2 regions of the Streptomyces sp. NPDC127595 genome follow, and region 2 is predicted to be linked to the other one. Evidence: riboswitches for the same ligand, from Rfam matches in the RefSeq annotation. Region 2 holds a riboswitch; the other holds the start of a gene.

Region 1 (7,308 bases), on a different contig from region 2:
TGCCGTGCCCGTGGCCGGTCGCGCCCAGGGAGCCGTACAGCTCGGCGCGTATCGACACCGCCGAGTCCAGCACGGCCTCGTTGCGCAGGCGCCGGGCGAACATACGTGCCGCGCGCATCGGACCCACCGTGTGGGAGCTGGACGGGCCGATGCCGATCGAGAACAGGTCGAAGACCGAGATGGCCACGGGAACTCCTCAGAACAAGGGTGGTGCAAGGGTGCGGGCGCCGCACACGGCTGATGTCCAGTGTGCGCGGCGCCCCAAGGAAACGTACGTTCCGGGCGGATCCATTGAGGAAGCCCAGGAAAGGCTCGTAACGTACGAATTTCTACAGACCGGGATAGAGCGGGTGCTTGTCGGTCAGGGCTGCCACCCGGGTCCTGAGCGAGTCCGCGTCGTAGGACGGCTTCAGCGCTTCCGCGATGATGTCCGCTACCTCGGTGAAGTCCTCGGTCGTGAAGCCGCGGGTCGCCAGGGCCGGTGTACCGATGCGGAGACCCGAGGTCACCATCGGCGGGCGCGGGTCGTTCGGGACGGCGTTGCGGTTGACCGTGATGCCGACCTCGTGGAGACGGTCCTCGGCCTGCTGTCCGTCCAGCTCGGAGTTGCGCAGGTCGACCAGGACGAGGTGGACGTCCGTGCCGCCGGAGAGCACCGAGACACCGACCGAGGTCACGTCGTCCTGGACGAGCCGCTCCGCCAGGATCCGTGCGCCGTCGAGCGTCCGCTGCTGGCGCTCCTTGAAGTCGTCCGTCGCGGCGACCTTGAAGGAGACGGCCTTGGCCGCGATCACATGCTCCAGCGGACCACCCTGCTGGCCGGGGAAGACCGCCGAGTTGATCTTCTTGGCGAGCTCGGCCGTGGACAGGATCACGCCACCGCGCGGGCCGCCCAGCGTCTTGTGGGTGGTGGTCGTGACGACATGGGCGTGCGGTACGGGGTTGGGGTGCAGGCCCGCCGCCACCAGACCGGCGAAGTGCGCCATGTCGACCATCAGGTACGCGCCGACCTCGTCCGCGATCCGGCGGAACTCGGCGAAGTCCAGCTGACGCGGGTACGCCGACCAGCCCGCCACGATGAGCTTGGGCTGGGACTCCCGGGCGAGCTTCTCGACCTCGGCCATGTCGACCTGGCCGGTGGCGTCGTCCACGTGGTAGGCGACCACGTTGTAGAGCTTGCCGGAGAAGTTGATCTTCATGCCGTGGGTCAGGTGCCCGCCGTGCGCGAGGTTCAGGCCCATGATCGTGTCGCCCGGCTTGAGCAGCGCGAACATCGCGGCCGCGTTGGCCTGCGCGCCCGAGTGGGGCTGCACGTTGGCGTGCTCGGCGCCGAAGAGCGCCTTCACGCGGTCGATGGCGATCTGCTCGATGACGTCGACGTGCTCACAGCCGCCGTAGTAGCGGCGACCGGGGTAGCCCTCGGCGTACTTGTTGGTCAGGACCGAGCCCTGGGCCTCCATGACCGCGACCGGAGCGAAGTTCTCCGAGGCGATCATTTCGAGGGTGGACTGCTGGCGGTGCAGTTCGGCGTCGACGGCGGCGGCGACGTCGGGGTCGAGCTCGTGGAGAGAGGTGTTCAGCACAGACATGTTCGTACGACTCCTCAGCCGGCGGTGAAAGCGGTGTACTCGTCGGCGGAGAGCAGGTCGTCCGGCTCCTCCGCGATGCGCACCTTGAACAGCCAGCCGCCCTCGAAGGGGGCCGAGTTGACCAGCGCGGGGTCGTCCACCACGTCCTGGTTGAACTCCACGATCTCGCCGGTGACCGGCGCGTACAGGTCGCTCACCGACTTGGTCGACTCCAGCTCACCGCAGGACTCACCCGCGGTGACCGTGTCACCGACCTCCGGAAGCTGGGCGTAGACGACATCGCCGAGCGCGTTGGCCGCGAACTCGGTGATGCCGACCGTCGAGACGCCGTCCTCGGCGACCGACAGCCACTCGTGCTCCTTGCTGTAGCGCAGCTGCTGGGGGTTGCTCATGGCCTGAATTCTCCTGTACGCGGGGGAGTGCTGATGACGGGGGAGGGGTGGTGAGCTGGCCGGATGTGGGCCCGGTGGCACGTCTGACGACCGTGGAGCCCGAAGCCCGGCTTGTGGGTCAGTGTCACTTCTGGCGCTTGTAGAACGGCAGCGCCACGACCTCGTACGGCTCGTGGCTGCCCCGGATGTCCACACCGACTCCGGCGGTACCCGGAGCGGAGTGCGCGGCGTCGACGTAGGCCATCGCGATCGGCTTGCCCAGCGTCGGGGAAGGGGTGCCCGAGGTGACCTCGCCGACGACCTTGCCGTCGGCGAGGACGGCGTACCCGGCGCGCGGGACGCGACGGCCCTCGGCGATCAGGCCGACGAGCACCCGCGGGGGGTTCTCGAGCGCCGCCGCGGCGGCCTCGGTGAGCGCCTCGCGCCCCACGAAGTCGCCCTCCTTCTCGAACTTCACGACCCGGCCGAGGCCGGCGTCGAAGGGGGTGAGCGAGGTGCTCAGCTCATGCCCGTACAGCGGCATGCCCGCCTCCAGGCGCAGGGTGTCGCGGCAGGACAGACCGCAGGGGATGAGCCCGTACGGGGCACCCGCCTCGGTCAGCGCCTGCCACACCTTCTCGGCGTCGCCGGGGGAGACGAACAGCTCGAAGCCGTCCTCACCGGTGTAGCCGGTGCGGGCGATGAGCGCGGGGACGCCCGCGACGGTGCCGGGCAGGCCCGCGTAGTACTTCAGGCCGTCGAGGTCGGCGTCGGTGAGGGACTTGAGGATGCCGGGGGACTCCGGGCCCTGGACGGCGATCAGCGCGTACGCGTCCCGGTCGTCCCGCACGACGGCGTCGAAGCCCGCCGCACGCTCCACGAGCGCGTCAAGGACCACCTGGGCGTTGGAGGCGTTGGCGACGACCATGTACTCGTGTTCCTGGAGGCGGTACACGATCAGGTCGTCGAGGATGCCGCCGTCCGCCCGGCAGATCATCGTGTAGCGGGCGCGGCCGACACCGACCGAGCCGATGTTGCCGACCAGCGAGTAGTTGAGGAGCGCGGCGGCCTGGGGCCCGCTGACCGTGATCTCCCCCATGTGGGAGAGGTCGAAGAGACCGGCCTTCGTACGGACGGCGAGGTGCTCGTCGCGTTCGGAGCCGTAGCGCAGGGGCATGTCCCAGCCCGCGAAGTCGGTCATCGTCGCGCCGAGCGAGCGATGCAGGGCATCGAGCGCGGTGTGACGGGGTGCGTTACTGCTCATCGGTGGGGCTCCCAAGGCATGACGGCGAGGTCGTTCCTCCCCATCTGTCATCGGAACCTGAGAGGTTCATCACGACCCCGCGAAACGGTGGTCATGACTTGCACCTTGGGTGGGGCCACTGGTCGGCGGCCCGCTTTTCAGATGTGCCTCGCCCGCGCGGTACGGGGCCTGAGAGATTCAAGGGAGGGACTTGCTCCTTCGGCGCCCGGGGCGACATGCCCCCGGGACTCTCCCGCGCGGATTCAAGCGGCCGGTATGCAGTTGGCGCGCACATCATTGCACGCATCCCGGGGACACGGGAGGGGCACCTTCGTACGCCCCCTCGCAGCGACCCACAGTGACCCGCGGCGCCTTACAGTGACGTCCTACAGCGACCTGTAACCAGCCTGTGGCAGTCCGATTACGGAAACAGGAAGCACCGCGCATTACCTTCTCTTTACACTCGGCGGGGATGGGACTCCAGACCCATGGGGAGGACGATCACGGTGAACAGGACCACGGCGTACGCGACGACGGCAGGCCTCGCGCTGCCCAAGCAGCCCGGCGCCCCGGCCCGGGAGGCGTGCGGCCCGCTCCCGACGGCTGTCGTCCGCGACCTCAGGGACCGCGCCGGGCACAGCCCGCACGGCCTGCACTTCGGCAGCTCCGACGTCGTTGTGGTCACCGGACTCCCCGGCAGCGGCAAGTCGACCCTGATGCGCCGTGCTGTCTCGGGCCCGCGCGTCGACTCGCAGGACACCCGCGACCGTTGGGACGGCCGGATGTCCCGCTGGCTCCCGTACGCGGTCTACCGCCCCCTCGTCCGCCTCGCCCACTACACGGGCCTGCACCGCGCGTTGCGCTCCGGCACCGGAGTCGTCGTACACGACTGCGGAACGCAGGCCTGGGTCCGCCGCTGGCTCTCCCGCGAGGCCCGCCGCCGCGGCGGCGCGCTGCACCTGCTGCTGCTCGACGTCACACCGGGCACTGCGCTCGACGGCCAGCGCGAGCGCGGCCGCGGTGTCTCGCGGTACGCGTTCACCCGCCACCGCGGCGCGGTCGCCCGGCTGCTCCGCTCCGTCGAGAAGGGCGACCTGCCGGAGGGCTGCGGTTCCGCCGTGCTCATCGACCGGGACGCGGCGGACGTGCTGCGCCGGATCGACTTCGGGGGCTGAGACCGGCCGGAGGGTGGTCCGGAGCGGTCGAAGCGGGTGGTCCGGAACGCGCTGGGAACGGCGGAAGCAGGCGGCCCGGAGCGGCCGGGAGCGGTTGAAGCGGGTGGTCCGGAGGGGCAGGAACGGTCGAAGCAGGCGGCCCGGAGCGGCCGGGAGCGGTCGAAGCAGGCGGCCCGGAGGGGCTGGGAGCGGTTGAAGCGGGTGGTCCGGAGCGGCCAGGAACGGCCGAAGCAGGCGGCCCGGCGGGGCCGGGAACCGGCGAAGCGGCTGAGATTGCGTACAAGCCCACTAACCTAGCCAGCCGGAACACCCGGACACCGAACAGTGGTCACAGCAGGCGGTAGACAGATGGACTTCCCGCAATTCCCCGACTTTCCCGGCCTCCCGGCGCAGGCCCACCCCCATTCGCACGGCGGATGGCCGGGCAACGAGCTGGAGGAGGTGCTCGCCGCGTCCCTCGGCGTGCCCGCCGGACCCTCGTCGGGTGCCCGCATCGTCGAGGTGCTGGGCCGCAGCTTCGTCTGGGTCCCGCTGCCGAACGGCGGCGGCCCGCACAGCGGCCCGCTCGACCTGCCCACCCTGGAGATCGCGGGTCAGGCGTACGTCCCTGTCTTCAGCTCCGAGGAGCAGTTCCGCCAGGTCACCGGCGGGCACATGTCGTACACGATCGCGCCCGCCGTCGAGTTCGCCCGCGGGCTGCCCCCGCAGGCCGGCATCGTGATCAACCCGGAGGGTGTGGTCGGCGTACCGCTGCCGCCCCTCGCGGTCGCCGAACTCTGCCGCGCCGGGCACACACCGCTGGACGGATCCGCCGGCGGCGGCCGGGTGCGGCTCTTCGAGCCCGACTGGCAGGACGACCCGGTGGACTTCCTGTCCGCGGCCTCCGCAGAGTTCGCCGGAACGGGCGTGGTGCTGACCGCCCGCCGCTGCCTGGCCAGCATCGAGGGCGGCTCGCCCGTGATGTTCATCGGCGTCGAACTCTCCCTGTGGGAGGGCGAGGCCCGCACGCTTCCGCTGGACGCGCTGGGCCGTGCGCTGGGCCGGGTCCCCGTCGACCGCCCGGTGAACCTCGTCCTCCTGGACATCACCCAGGACCCGGTGGGCGACTGGATGCGCGAGCGGGTGCGGCCGTTCTACCAGCACGGGCTCTGAGCGCGCCGCCAAGGGGCGACCGGGCGATCATGACCGGTCCGCGGTCGCAGGACGGCAGCAAGTCCCCAGCTCTCACGCGGCTTTCCGGCGGAGCGTCCCGCGCCGGTGTCAGGGTCGCCGCTTAAGCTGGTTTCATATCCGGGGCAACTTCGCGAAGGGGCGGTACAGGTGAGCGCCAGCGGCACCGCGGCCGGGCAGGTCGAGCACATGCTGCGCCAGGTGACGCCCGGGCGTTACGACGCCTACGAGGCGCTGCTGCGCGCGCTCGCGGCCCCGTCGGCAGGCCAGGTCTGGATGCTGCTCTGGCACGGCCAGTCCGGCTCCCCGGACGCGCAGTACGGAAACATGCAGGTGGACGGCTTCGGGTACGCGCCCTGTGTGACCTCCGCCCAGGAGCTCTCGGCCAGCGGCTGGAACCGTTCGTACGAGGTGGTCGACGGCCTGGACGTCGCCCGCACCCTGTACCCCGACCAGTTCGGTCTCTGGCTGAACCCGCACGCCCCCGGCGGCGGCGTCGGCATCCCCTGGCTCGATCTGCGCCGTATCGCCACGGGCCTGGAGCGCCAGCCCGCCGGCCCCCTCAGGCTCTCCGAGCCGGGCATCGAGATCCCCCAGTTCTACGCCCTGCTCACGCAGAACGCGCACCGCACCTCCGCCGTGCGCTCCCTGCGCCGCGCCTGGGTACAGCCCGCGCTGGGCGCGCCCTATCTGGCTATCGGCCTCGATGTGTACGACACCTCGCCGCCGGCCGTCGACTCGGTGCGGGCGATGATGCAGCAGTCCATCGGTGCGGTGCCGGACGGACTGCCCGTCTCGACGGTCGCGATGTCCGACGAGTACGACCCGGTGGCGATGTGGCTGCGGTCCAACGCGCGGCCCTTCTACGACCGTGAGGCGCACGCGGCTCCGGCGCAGGCACCGGTGGCCGGTGGCTACGGCTATCCGCAGTCCCGGTCATACTGATCTCTGTTCCATTGCGAAACCCGTCCTGGCCCCGCCATGTCCTGATCTCCGCGTGCCGTGACCTAGTGTCTGACCTGCGGGTCGGCAGGCGTAAGGGTTGGATGTCCCCTTTGGGGCTGACACCGGCCGAAAGGGCCTCCCATGGCCCCTTCCACCCCAACTGCCCCCTGTCCGCCCCGCGTTACCCACTGTTCGGATAACGGAATCCACTTAACCGCATCACGGTTGCGCATACTTTCGCCGTCAGACCTGGCACGTGATCGTGGCGGGCATGAAGACTCCCGTGTCAGACATGGGGTCCTCGACCCTGTGAGTGAGTGCAAGTCGTCGTAACAGCCCGGGTCTCCAGGCCGCATCATCTGCGGCCGGTCCCGGCATGCAAGTGAACCAAGCCGCAGACAGCGGCAGGCGTAGGCCGGTCACCACCGGTCAGAGGGGTCGGGTCAATTGTGACCGCACCGATCGAGACCACCGGGTCGGAGACGGAAGTGCAGCCGGAGGCTGTGCTGGCCGGAGTCGACAAGGGGCAGATCGAGGGCCGTTCCCTGGGGCAGATCGCCTGGACGCGCTTCAAGCGCGACAAGGTGGCGGTCGCCGGCGGTGTCATCGTCGTACTGCTCATCCTGCTGGCGGCGCTCTCGCGCCCCATCCAGGCGGTGTTCGGACTCGACCCGAACGCCTTCAACCAGGACCTGATCGACCCCAACACCTCGCTGCCCCTGGGTGACTTCGGCGGCATGAGCTGGGCGCACCCGCTCGGCGTGGAGCCGAAGTTCGGGCGCGACATCGCCACCCGCATCCTGGAAGGCTCCTGG
Region 2 (7,308 bases):
CCCGGACGCGGTCTGGGGGAGAGCGGTCCGTACCCGCTTCATGGCAACACGGCCGATCACGTTTTGCGGCGGCCGACAGCAGTGCCCGGTGAAGGTGAGGGTGAGGCGGTTTCCGAGGAGATCGGCTACCGCGGTCCCACGGCGTGCGCTGCCGCGGGCATCACCTATCGGCAACTGGACTACTGGGCGAGGACCGGACTGGTCGAGCCGAGCGTGCGGTCCGCCTACGGGTCGGGGACGCAGCGGCTGTACAGCTTCAGGGACGTGGTCGTCCTGAAGATCGTCAAGCGATTCCTCGACACCGGGGTGTCGCTGCAGAACATCCGCACCACGGTCCAGCACCTCAGGGAGCGCGGTTTCCGGGATCTGGAGCGGATGACGCTGATGAGCGACGGCGCCACGGTCTACGAGTGCACGTCCCCCGACGAGGTCCACGCGCTGCTCCAGGGCGGCCAGGGGGTCTTCGGGATCGCCGTGGGTGTGGTGTGGCGGGATGTCGAGGGCGCGCTCTCGCAGCTGCACGGGGAGCGCGTGGACACCGGCGAGACGCTGGTGCGGAACAACCCCGCCGACGAGCTGGCGCGAAGGCGCAATCGCGCGGTCTGAGGATCTGTGGAGCGGAAGAGGCTGATGGTGCCCCGGCTTGCCGGGGCATTGTCAGTGGCGTAGGGCAGCATCGGAGATGTGAGAACCGCGCCCACGATCCTGCATCTCGACATGGATGCCTTCTTCGCCTCGGCGGAGCAGGCGTCCAAGCCGAGCCTGCGCGGGAAAGCGGTCGTCGTGGGCGGGCTCGGACCACGTGGAGTCGTCTCCACCTGCTCGTACGAGGCGCGGGTCTTCGGGGTGCACTCCGCGATGCCCATGGCCCAGGCACGCCGGCTCGCGCCGAACGCCGCGTATCTGGTGCCGCGCTTCGGGATCTACCGGGAGGTCAGCGAGCAGGTGATGGGGCTGCTGGGGGCTCTGTCGCCGCTGGTGGAGCCGTTGAGCCTGGACGAGGCGTTCGTCGATCTGGAGGCAGGGGGAGCGGCCTGGGACGAGGCGTCGGCGCGGCTGACCGGGGTGAAGCTGCGTGCGGAAATCCGGGCCGTCACCGGTCTCACCGGATCGGTGGGGCTCGCTGCGTCCAAGATGCTCGCGAAGATCGCCTCGGAGCAGGCAAAGCCCGACGGTCTGGTGCTGATAGAGCCGGGGACCGAGCGTGCGCTGCTGGGGCCCATGCCGGTGCGGACACTGCCGGGCGTGGGGCCGGCGACGGGTGACCATCTGCGACGGGCCGGGATAACCACCGTCGAGGAGCTCGCCGAGGCGGGCGAGGACGAGCTCGTACGGCTGCTGGGGAAGTCCCACGGGCACGCGCTGTACGCGATGGCGCTGGCGCACGACGACCGGCCCGTGGTGGCCGAGCGGGAGACCAAGTCGGTGTCCGTCGAGGATACGTACGACGTGGACATCCATGACCGGGTGCGAGTCGGTCTTGAGGTGCAGCGGCTCGCCGACCGGTGTGTGCAGCGGTTGCGTGGAGCCGGGCTGTCGGGGCGCACCATCGTGCTGAAGGTGCGCAGGTACGACTTCTCGACGCTGACCCGGTCCGAGACGCTGCGGGGGCCCACGGACGACTCCGGGGTGGTGCGGGAGGCGGCTGCGCGGCTCCTGGAGTCGGTGGACACGACCGGTGGCGTACGGCTGCTCGGTGTTGGTGTCTCCGGTCTTGCCGACTACACGCAGGAGGATCTGTTCGCACAGGCGCAGGCCGCCGCGGGGGAGCTGGCGGCGCAGGAGCACACGGAGGAGGAGGTGGCGCAGGAGTCCGCGGAGGAGCATGTGCCGCCGGCTGAGCGGCGGTGGCCCGCGGGGCACGATGTGCGGCACGCCGAGTTCGGGCACGGGTGGGTGCAGGGCAGCGGGCTCGGGCGGGTCACGGTTCGGTTCGAGACGCCGTACTCCGGGCCCGGGCGGGTGCGGACGTTCCGGACCGACGATCCGGAGCTGGAGCCGGCGGAGCCGTTGCCGTTGGTGGCAGGGAGCGTCGGTCATCACCGTGAAGGTTGAGCCGCGGGCATTGCTTTGGGGCGGGGCGGGGCGGGTCGCGGCTTCAGGCCTCGTCCGGGCCCGCCAGGCGGCCGAAGTCGCGGTCCGGTAGGGGAGGCGGGGATGCCAGGTCGAGGCCGTAGTGGTGGTAGAGCTGGAGTTCCTGTTCGGGGGAGAGGTGGCGGCCGACGCCGAAGTCGGGCGCGTCCTTGATCAGCGCTCGCTCGAAGGGGATGCGCAGAGTGCCTTCGACGAGTTCGCTGGGCTCCAGGGGCACGAAGGCGTCCCTGCTGAACAGTCCCGTGCGTATGGCCGCCCACTCCGGGATCCCGGTCGCGTCGTCGAGGTAGACCTCGTCGATCGTGCCGATCTTGGCGCCGTTGCGGTCGAATGCCTTGCGGCCGATCAAGTTGCGCGGATCGATGTCGGTCTGCACGGTGCCCTCCATTTGGTCGCAACTCATCCGTAAGCACTACAAAAGAGCAGATTCAGGAAGGTGGCCACTCGAAGGCTCGGGAGTTGTCCTCGCTGGTAGGCTGGCAAACGGCTGCTGACCCTGTGCGGGAGAGTCCTCCGGACACCACCGGAGGCGCCGAAGGAGCAAATCCTCCCCGGAATCTCTCAGGCCCACGTACCGCACGGACGAGGTCACTCTGGAAAGCAGAGCGGGTGCCGACGACGGCTCCCGCTCTCACCGACGGTGAAAGTCGGGTCGCAGCGGGCGGGCGGGCCGGTGAAACTCTCAGGTTGAGATGACAGAGGGGGAGGCCGTCGGGGTACCCGTGCCGGGGTGCCCCTCGAAGGTCGCGTCAGACCAGGAGGCCTCCGCAATGACCGCCCCTCGCATTCCGCTCTCCGAGCTCGAACAGGGAATCCCCTTCGAGCAGCGCCATATCGGCCCCGACACCGAAGCCCGGGCCAAGATGCTCGCGCAGGTCGGATACGGCTCGCTCGACGAGCTCACCGCCACCGCGGTGCCGGACGTGATCAAGAACGCCGAGGCGCTGGAGCTGCCGGGCGCGCGCACCGAGGCCGAGGTACTGGCCGAACTGCGCTCCCTCGCGGACCGCAATCAGGTACTCGACTCGATGATCGGGCTCGGCTACTACGGGACCTTCACTCCGCCGGTGATCCTTCGGAACGTCATGGAGAGCCCGGCCTGGTACACGGCGTACACGCCGTATCAGCCGGAGATCTCGCAGGGCCGCCTCGAAGCGCTGCTGAACTTCCAGACCGTCGTCGCCGAGCTGACCGGGCTGCCGACGTCCGGCGCCTCGCTGCTCGACGAGAGCACCGCGGCCGCCGAGGCGATGGCGCTGTCCCGGCGCATGGGCAAGAACAAGAAGGGTCTCTTCCTGGTCGACGCGGACGCGCTGCCGCAGACCGTCGCGGTCATCCGGACCCGCGCCGAGCCGACCGGCGTCGAGGTCGTCATCGCCGACCTGGGCGAGGGCATCCCCGCCGAGATCGCCGGGCGTGAGATCAACGGCGTGCTGATCCAGTACCCGGGCGCCTCTGGTGCCGTACGCGACATCAAGCCGCTCGTCGAGCAGGCGCACGAGCTGGGAGCGGTCGTCACCGTCGCCGCCGATCTGCTCGCCCTGACCCTGCTGACCTCGCCGGGTGAGCTGGGCGCGGACATCGCGGTCGGTACGACGCAGCGGTTCGGGGTGCCGATGGCCTTCGGTGGTCCGCACGCCGGGTACATGGCGGTGCGCGAGAAGTTCGCGCGCAGCCTGCCGGGCCGGCTGGTGGGGGTGTCCGTCGACGCGGACGGACACAAGGCGTACCGCCTGGCCCTGCAGACGCGGGAGCAGCACATCCGTCGCGAGAAGGCGACGAGCAACATCTGCACGGCTCAGGTGCTGCTCGCGGTGATGGCCGGCATGTACGCCGTCTATCACGGTCCGGAGGGGCTGAAGACGATTGCGCGGCGCACGCACCGCTACGCGACGATCCTCGCCGAGGGGCTGAAGGCGGGCGGAGTCGAGGTCGTACACGGCGCCTACTTCGACACGCTGACCGTGCGCGTCCAGGGCCGGGCCGCCGAGGTCGTGGCGGGCGCGCGCGACCAGGGGGTCAACCTGCACCTGGTCGACGCCGACCTGGTGTCGATCTCGTGCGACGAGACCACCACGCGCAGGCAACTGGCCGCTGTGTGGAGCGCGTTCGGTGTCGAGGGTGATGTCGAGGCGCTGGACTCGACCGCCGAGGACACGCTTCCGGCCGCACTGCTGCGCACCGACGAGTATCTCGCGCACCCGGTGTTCCACTCGTACCGCTCCGAGACGGCGATGCTGCGCTACCTGCGCAAGCTCTCCGACCGTGACTACGCGCTGGACCGAGGCATGATCCCGCTCGGCTCCTGCACGATGAAGCTCAACGCGACGACCGAGATGGAGCCGGTCACCTGGCCCGAGTTCGGGCAGTTGCACCCCTTCGCGCCCGCCGAGCAGGCGCAGGGCTACCTCACGCTCATCCATGAGCTGGAGGAGCGGCTCGCCGAGGTCACCGGGTACGACAAGGTGTCGCTGCAGCCCAACGCCGGTTCGCAGGGCGAGCTGGCCGGGCTGCTCGCCGTACGCGGATACCACCGTGCGAACGGCGACGAGCAGCGGACCGTGTGCCTGATCCCGTCCTCCGCCCACGGCACGAACGCGGCGAGCGCCGTGATGGCCGGCATGAAGGTCGTCGTCGTGAAGACGGCGGACGACGGGGAGATCGATGTCGAGGATCTGCGGGCCAAGATCGAGCAGTACCGCGACGAGCTGTCCGTGCTGATGATCACGTACCCCTCGACGCATGGCGTCTTCGAGGAGCACGTCGCCGACATCTGCGCCCAGGTGCACGAGGCGGGCGGCCAGGTGTACGTGGACGGCGCCAACCTGAACGCCCTTGTGGGGCTTGCCAAGCCGGGGCACTTCGGCGGTGACGTCTCGCACCTCAACCTGCACAAGACCTTCTGCATCCCGCACGGCGGCGGCGGTCCGGGCGTCGGTCCGGTCGGGGTGCGCGCGCACCTGGCGCCGTACCTGCCCAACCACCCCTTGCAGCCGGCGGCCGGTCCCGAGACCGGTGTCGGCCCGATCTCGGCCGCTCCCTGGGGTTCCGCGGGCATCCTGCCGATCTCGTGGGCGTACGTCCGGCTCATGGGCGGCGAGGGGCTGAAGCGGGCCACGCAGGTGGCCGTGCTCTCCGCGAACTACATCGCCAAGCGCCTTGAGCCGCACTACCCGGTCCTCTACACCGGTCCCGGCGGGCTCGTCGCGCACGAGTGCATCATCGATCTGCGGCCGCTGACCAAGGCGACCGGTGTGAGTGTCGACGACATCGCCAAGCGCCTGATCGACTACGGGTTCCACGCGCCGACGATGTCCTTCCCGGTGGCCGGCACGCTGATGATCGAGCCGACCGAGTCCGAGGACCTGGTCGAGCTCGACCGGTTCTGCGAGGCGATGATCGCCATCCGCGCGGAGGTCGAGAAGGTCGGCTCGGGCGAGTGGGCGGCGGACGACAACCCGCTGCGCAACGCTCCCCACACCGCCGCCTCGCTCGGCGGGGAGTGGGAGCACGGCTACAGCCGTGAGGAGGCCGTCTTCCCGGCCGGTGTCTCGGTCGCGGACAAGTACTGGCCGCCGGTGCGCCGGATCGACCAGGCGTACGGCGACCGGAACCTGGTCTGCTCCTGCCCGCCGCTGGACGCCTACGAGGACTGACCTGGTCTGCGGTCGGGGACTGGATGCCTACCGGGACTGATCAGCGCTGACACCTGAACGCTTGCTGGGACTGATCAGCGCTGGCGACCTGGACGGCTACGGGGAGTAATCACCCTCGGATGCGCGTCGGGGCCGGTTCGGAGAATGCGTCTCCGGGCCGGCCCCTCTATGTTCTGGGTGGCTCTGCCGCAGCCGCCCGGTGGTGCGGTTCAGGCCGCCGTCATCACGTGCTCGCTGCCCAGCGGGCGGTGCGGGGCGATGATCTGGCCGTCCGGCAGGAGCTCACCGGTGTCCTCGAAGAGCAGAACGCCGTTGCACAGCAGGCTCCACCCCTGCTCCGGGTGGTGCGCCACGAGACGGGCGGACTCCCGGTCGGCGGATTCGGCTGTCGGACACGGCGTCTTGTGCTGGCACATTGGTGGGATCTTTCGCTGGGTTGAGAGGTGAGTGATGGCTGTGGTGTCTGTCCCGCGGCTCGATGTGGTCATGGCCGCCCCCCGTTGCTGTGTGGTTTGGAACCCAGTGTTGCCCTACGGGCGTCAATCCGCAGGGATTTAGCGGCAGCACTCCTCACAGGTTGATGACGCATCACCCGTGCGGACGGTTCATTCCAACTGTGCCGTCTTTTCGGGTGGTTCGCGGTGGCCGAATAGGGCTAGTCCGGTCGGGAGCGGGCTGCGTTTTCCCTCGTACGAGCGGTATGGGGCCCGAACGAGCGACGTGCCCCGCTGCCGAGGGAACGGTGGCGGGGCACGGAAGCCGGCGTGCGGGTGCTACGCGGGGGAGCTGAGCAGAGGTGCGGGAGTGAGCCGGTGGGTGAGGACCGGCAGGAGCTCGGCGACGCGGTGCGGGCGGTGTGCCGCGATGCCGGGTGGGGCCGGTGCCAGCGGGACCAGGATGTCGGTGGCGGCGGGGTGGCCGTCGGCGCCGTCCGCGGTGGTGTTGCCGTGCAGCCAGAGCGTGAGCATGTACAGCTCCGGCACGGAGAGGAGACGTGCCTGGTAGGGCTGTTTCATGGCCTCGGCCTGACGCAGCGCGCGTTCGGTGGCGGCGATGTACGGGCCCTCGAAGAAGCGTGAGAAGGCCCAGCCGTCGGGGGTCAGCATGGTGTCGGCCGCCGCGACCATGCGGTCGCCGCAGCGGATCAGGAAGCGCCACCCGGTGAGCCGGGTGGCGGACGCGCCCGCGGGGGCGATGCGGTCCAGGATGTGTACGGGCAGCGGGAGTTCGGGTGTGACGGGTCCCTGAGCCATACGCAGGGACGGCGTACGGGCCTCCCGGACGGCGGTGGGGGAACCGAGTGCCGTGAGGACGGAGCGCAGGGCCGGCGCGGGAGCCGGGGGTAGGTGCAGCGGCATGATGGGTCGCCTCTCGTTCGACAGGCAAGGTGGCGCGAGGGAGGGGGCGGACGGCGTTGTCAGCTCTCGGGGCCGAAGGGGCGAGGGATCTGGATCCGCCGACAATGTGTCGCCTGCCGCGTGGCACCTGGACAGCAGGACCTAGGACCGCGAGCGCCAACTCTCTGCCTCGTTCGCGGAGTTTATACGAGCCGTGTTCA

The links. A riboswitch is a leader RNA that binds a small molecule or an ion and turns the genes downstream of it on or off. The one in region 2 is predicted to bind glycine.
Region 1: another riboswitch for glycine. It lies ahead of gcvT (glycine cleavage system aminomethyltransferase GcvT); the one in region 2 lies ahead of gcvP (aminomethyl-transferring glycine dehydrogenase).

Annotation. Positions count from the first base shown of each region.
Region 1 is NZ_JBHXWK010000004.1:294,613-301,920, reverse strand. It holds gene ACFVKT_RS15530 (L-serine ammonia-lyase) at 1-187, opposite strand, end outside; gene glyA (serine hydroxymethyltransferase) at 330-1,589, opposite strand; gene gcvH (glycine cleavage system protein GcvH) at 1,604-1,981, opposite strand; gene gcvT (glycine cleavage system aminomethyltransferase GcvT) at 2,106-3,224, opposite strand; glycine riboswitch at 3,372-3,469, opposite strand; gene ACFVKT_RS15510 (AAA family ATPase) at 3,704-4,378, shown strand; gene ACFVKT_RS15505 (enhanced serine sensitivity protein SseB) at 4,727-5,530, shown strand; gene ACFVKT_RS15500 (enhanced serine sensitivity protein SseB C-terminal domain-containing protein) at 5,699-6,493, shown strand; gene ACFVKT_RS15495 (ABC transporter permease) at 6,943-7,308, shown strand, end outside.
Region 2 is NZ_JBHXWK010000002.1:8,491-15,798, forward strand. It holds gene ACFVKT_RS06440 (MerR family transcriptional regulator) at 1-606, shown strand, start outside; partial or broken gene ACFVKT_RS06445 (DNA polymerase IV) at 685-2,177, shown strand; gene ACFVKT_RS06450 (PRC-barrel domain-containing protein) at 2,099-2,470, opposite strand; glycine riboswitch at 2,586-2,681, shown strand; gene gcvP (aminomethyl-transferring glycine dehydrogenase) at 2,865-5,750, shown strand; gene ACFVKT_RS06460 (DUF5999 family protein) at 5,960-6,166, opposite strand; gene ACFVKT_RS06465 (hypothetical protein) at 6,524-7,108, opposite strand.